DNA from 2 places in the Aestuariibius violaceus genome. Region 1 is predicted to be linked to the other one. Evidence: riboswitches for the same ligand, from Rfam matches in the RefSeq annotation. Region 1 holds a riboswitch; the other holds the start of a gene.

What was found. A riboswitch is a leader RNA that binds a small molecule or an ion and turns the genes downstream of it on or off. The one in region 1 is predicted to bind cobalamin.
Region 2: it holds a riboswitch for cobalamin, as region 1 does, so the genes downstream of both, AADZ90_RS03450 (DUF1636 family protein) here and AADZ90_RS04420 (HupE/UreJ family protein) in region 1, are expected to answer to the same signal.

Annotation. Positions count from the first base shown of each region.
Region 1 covers NZ_JBFONT020000001.1:889,555-891,941, reverse strand. The annotation lists gene smc (chromosome segregation protein SMC) at 1-656, opposite strand, end outside; cobalamin riboswitch at 886-1,114, shown strand; gene AADZ90_RS04420 (HupE/UreJ family protein) at 1,230-1,877, shown strand; gene cobW (cobalamin biosynthesis protein CobW) at 1,950-2,387, shown strand, end outside.
Region 2 covers NZ_JBFONT020000001.1:695,830-698,216, reverse strand. The annotation lists gene AADZ90_RS03460 (PepSY-associated TM helix domain-containing protein) at 1-277, shown strand, start outside; gene AADZ90_RS03455 (DJ-1/PfpI family protein) at 362-1,177, shown strand; cobalamin riboswitch at 1,253-1,468, shown strand; gene AADZ90_RS03450 (DUF1636 family protein) at 1,570-1,980, shown strand; gene AADZ90_RS03445 (ABC transporter ATP-binding protein) at 1,977-2,387, shown strand, end outside.

The DNA.
Region 1 (2,387 bases):
CGATACCGCGCCGCCTGCTTGGCCTGCCGCGCGAGCGAGGCCAGCTGAGACGCCAGCTGCTCCAGCACGTCATCGACCCGCGACAGGTTCTGCTCGGCCCCTTTCAGCTTCAGTTCCGCCTCGTGGCGCCGCTGGTACAGGCCCGAGATTCCCGCCGCCTCTTCCAGAATCCGCCGCCGCGCCTTCGGCTTGGCATTGATCAACTCGCTGATCTGCCCTTGCCGCACCAGCGCCGGAGAATGCGCCCCGGTCGAGGCGTCGGCGAACAGCATCTGAACGTCCCGCGCCCGCACGTCCTTGGCGCCAACCTTGTAGGCCGATCCCGCATCCCGCGTGATCCGCCGCACGATCTCCAGCATGTCGTTGTCGTTGAACCCGGCGGGCGCCAGCCGCTCCGTGTTGTCGATGACCAGCGACACCTCGGCGAAGTTCCGGGCCGGCCGCGTCGCGGCCCCGGCAAAGATGACATCCTCCATCCCGCCGCCCCGCATCGCGGTCGGGCGGTTCTCGCCCATCACCCAGCGCAACGCTTCCAGAAGGTTCGACTTGCCGCAGCCGTTCGGTCCGACCACGCCGGTCAGACCGTCGGCGATGATCAGATCCGTCGGATCGACGAATGACTTGAATCCGTTCAGCCTCAGCCGGGAAAACCTCATGACGGGTCTCCTTCTCTGCTCAAGACCGGACCGTGACTCGCCCTCCGCCCATGAGTCAACGCCCCAAACACCAGACCTGCGGCTGAAACCCGCTTTATCCACAAGATATTGCGCCCTACTAACCGAGATCCCTCCTCATCTGGCCCAAAATACTCCCCGCGGAGCGTCCCACCCCCTCCAAAAGCACCACCCGATGAGAATCATCCTTGACGCCGCCACTGTCCGGGCCCCACAACATTCCATGCATGGTTCCCCGCGACAGGCGCACACCGCCTCCGGGGACGAAATGGGAATGCGGTAAGGGCCGATCCATGCAGGAGGCCCCGATCCGCAGCCGCCCCCGCGACTGTGAGCGGAGAGCGCCCGGCCGATGAACGCCACTGGGGCACCCCCCGGGAAGGCAGGCCAGGTTGCTACGACCCGCGAGCCAGGAGACCAGCCATGCGACCGGGTCCGCCCGGTGACTGCAACGACGGACGGGGTGTTCCGTGGGGGTCAGCCGAGAACGCCCGTAAGGGCGGCCGAGGCCCAACCCAGGAAAGCCCCCTTCAAAGGATCCGAAGGGGACCAGACATGAAGAAGTATCTCGCCGCCGCGCTCGCGCTCACCGCGACGCCCGCTTTCGCCCACCACCCGCTGAACGGCCTACCGATGGAGACGTTCTCCCACGGCCTCCTCTCCGGGGTCGGCCACCCAATCCTCGGCTTCGACCATCTCTTCTTCATCGTCGCCGTCGGCATCCTGGCCAGCTTCACCGCCAGCCGCCTGACAGCACCGCTGGCCTACATCCTGACCATGCTCGCCGGCTGCGTCTTTGTTTCGCTCGGCTTCCAGATGCCGCTCACCGAAGGCCTCATCGTCCTCTCGCTCCTCACCTTGGGCGGCATCCTCGCCTCCGGCCGGATGACCGGCCAGACCGCCACCCTCGCCCTCTTCGCCGCCTTCGGCTTCGTCCACGGCGCAGCCTTCGGCGGAACGATCGCCGGCCAGGAAGGAGGAGCGGCAGCGACCGTGTTCACCGGCTACCTGATCGGCCTCGCCGCGATCCAGTACGCCATCGCCATCGGCGCCGGCTGGCTCGCCCGGACGCTTTTCGGCGCAACCGACGCCACAGCGACCAATGCCCGCCTGATCGGCGCAGGCATCGCCGGTGTCGGCGCCTTCCTCGCGCTTGAGATCGTCGAAGGCCCGATCGTCGCCGCGCTCACCGGCGCCGTCTGACGATCACGCCCAAAGCCCCGGCCACCGCGCCGGGGCCTCACCCCCAGCAACCGCGCGACCGGATCCTCACACATGCCCGCCAAAATCCCCGCCACCATCGTCACCGGCTTCCTCGGCGCCGGAAAGACCACGCTCATCCGCAATCTCCTCGCCCAGGCAAATGGCCGCCGCATCGCCCTCATCATCAACGAATTTGGTGATCTCGGCGTCGACGGCGACATCCTCAAGGGCTGCGGCGACGCTACCTGCCGCGACGAGGATATCATGGAGCTCTCAAACGGCTGCATCTGCTGCACCGTGGCCGAGGATTTCATCCCGACGATGGAAAAGCTCCTCGCCCGCGACGACGCCCCGGATCACATCGTCATCGAAACCTCCGGCCTCGCGCTGCCCCAGCCGCTCGTCCGCGCCTTCAACTGGCCGGCGATCTCCACGAAAGTCACCGTCGACGGCGTCATCGCCCTGGTCGACGGCAAGGCGACCGCCGAAGGCCGCTTCGCCCACGACCCG
Region 2 (2,387 bases), 190 kb from region 1:
ACTCTACGGATGGGTCAACCTTCTGCAAAACACAATTGCCGCGACCGCAGCGCTTGTTCTGGCGGTCTCCGGCTTCGCTGCCTGGTGGTTGCGCAGACCCAAGGGAAGCCTTGGCGTACCTGCCGCACCGGATGCAGCGCTTGGCACCGGAATGATCTTTCTCATCATCGGGCTCGCTCTGCTGTTCCCGCTGATGGGTGCCTCACTCATGCTCGCCCTGATCCTCGACTGGGTGCTCTTCCGCCGCCTCGGCTGGTTTCGGGCTCACACGGCGTGACGATCCCAGGCGGGCCAACAATCTGGCCCGTCCCCCTCAGATTTAGGAGACAAACCAATGATCGACAGACGAACCTTCGCTTTGATGGCGGCACTTGGCCTCATTAGCACCCCGGCACGATACGCAACGGGACAGCAAGCCATTCCGCCGGCGTCGCCTCGCGCCGACCTTGATGTGCCCTTGCATGATATGTCGGGCTGGCCCGAGGACTGGACCGGCGACGAACAAGTGCTGATGCTGGCTTATCCAGGCATGACCGCGCTTGATCTGGTCGGGCCGCAATACATGTTCGGCAGCCTTTGGGGCGCAACGGTCCAGGTCGTTGCCAAGACCCGTGAACCCGTGGTCAGTGACACAGGCCTCACCATCCTGCCCGACATCACGTTTGACGAGGCGACCGACGCACCCGATGTGATCTTTGCACCAGGCGCGATCAGCGGCTTGCTGAACGCCATGGAAGACGACGAAACCTTGGACTTTCTTGCCTCCCGCGGCGAACAGGCGCGATATGTCACGGCGGTCTGCACCGGGACCCTGCTCTTGGGACAGGCCGGTCTGCTGGAGGGCTATCGGGCGACCACGCACTGGCTGGCGATGGATGTGCTTGATGCCTTCGGCGCGATCGCCGTCGATGACCGCGTCGTGCGCGACGGCAACCGTATCACCGGCGGCGGCGTTACTGCTGGCATCGATTTTGGCCTGGCGATCATCGAGGAGTTGCGCGGCACCGAATATGCACAATCGGTGCAACTGCTTGCGGAATACGCTCCGGAGCCGCCCTTGAACGCTGGTTCACTCGAGACCGCCCCTCCCGCGGTGCGCGATCGCATGACGAACATGTTCGCAGGGTTCGAGGTCCATGCCAGGTCTGTCGCGTCGCTGCGACGGAAGGGAGGCTAGGGATCCGCGATCGGCGGTGCCCGTCTGATGCGATGTGCAACCTCTGATCGCTGTATTGACATTGCACGTCGGGGCGCGAAAGCTCGCCCCGATGGTTCCCAGACGCCAGCGGCCGACGGGATGAAAAAGGGAACATGGTGCGGTGTAGCCATCAGGCGCCAAATCCATGACTGCCCCCGCAACTGTAGGCGGTGAGCCAACCTGCAAACACCACTGGGCCAGACGGTCTGGGAAGGTGCAGGCAAGCGAAGACCCGCAAGTCAGGAGACCTGCCATCTGATTGCAACTCGAACCCAGGCGGGGTGTCCTGGATGGAGGCCGAAGATGGTTATCACGGGCTTGCCCGGCAACAGGATTGGTCCCCGCTTCCCCGCCAGCGCGCGGAGGGCGCCATGGATCACGAAAAGACATATCATCGCATCACGATCTGCACCTCATGCCGCCATAAGGGCGAGATCTGCCGCCCGGGCCATGCCCTGATCGAGAAGCTCCGAACCGCGATCGCAGCGGGCGGTGACAGCATTTCTGACCAGTTCGAGATCTCGGGCGTCGCCTGTATGGCGGGCTGCGACCGCCCTTGCACGGTGGCCTATCACGGTAGCCGGAAGGCAACTTATCTGTTCGGGGATATCGAGGCGGATGCGGATATCGGCGACTTGGTCGCCTTCGCTCGGCTATATGCCGACCTCCCGGATGGCTGGTATTCGTCGTTCGACCGTCCGGGTAAACTGCGCCATACGACACTTGCCCGCATCCCGGCGGCCGTCATCGCAATTGAAGCGGTTGGCGAACCGGTCTCATGAGCGCCGCTTCCCTCGCCGTCGAAGATGTCAGCTGGGCGCCGCGCCGGGATCGCACGCCGATCCTGCATCCCACAAGCTTTGCTCTGAATGCAGGCGATGTCCTCGGCATCGTTGGCGCGAACGGGGCGGGCAAATCAACGCTTCTGCGCCTGCTTTACCGCTACCACAAGCCGCTGACGGGCCGGATCCGCGTGGGCGTGGATGATATCTGGGCCCTGGCGCCGCGTGCCGTTGCACGCAGGATTGCGGCAGTCCTCCAGGAGCAGCCTACGGACTTCGCGCTGACAGTCCGCGATATCGTCTCGCTTGGACGGACACCCCATCGCGGCGGTTGGGCGGTCTCAGGCAAGCGCGATCAGACCATAGTCGAGGAGGCATTGACCCGCCTTGACTTAGGCGGCTTTGCC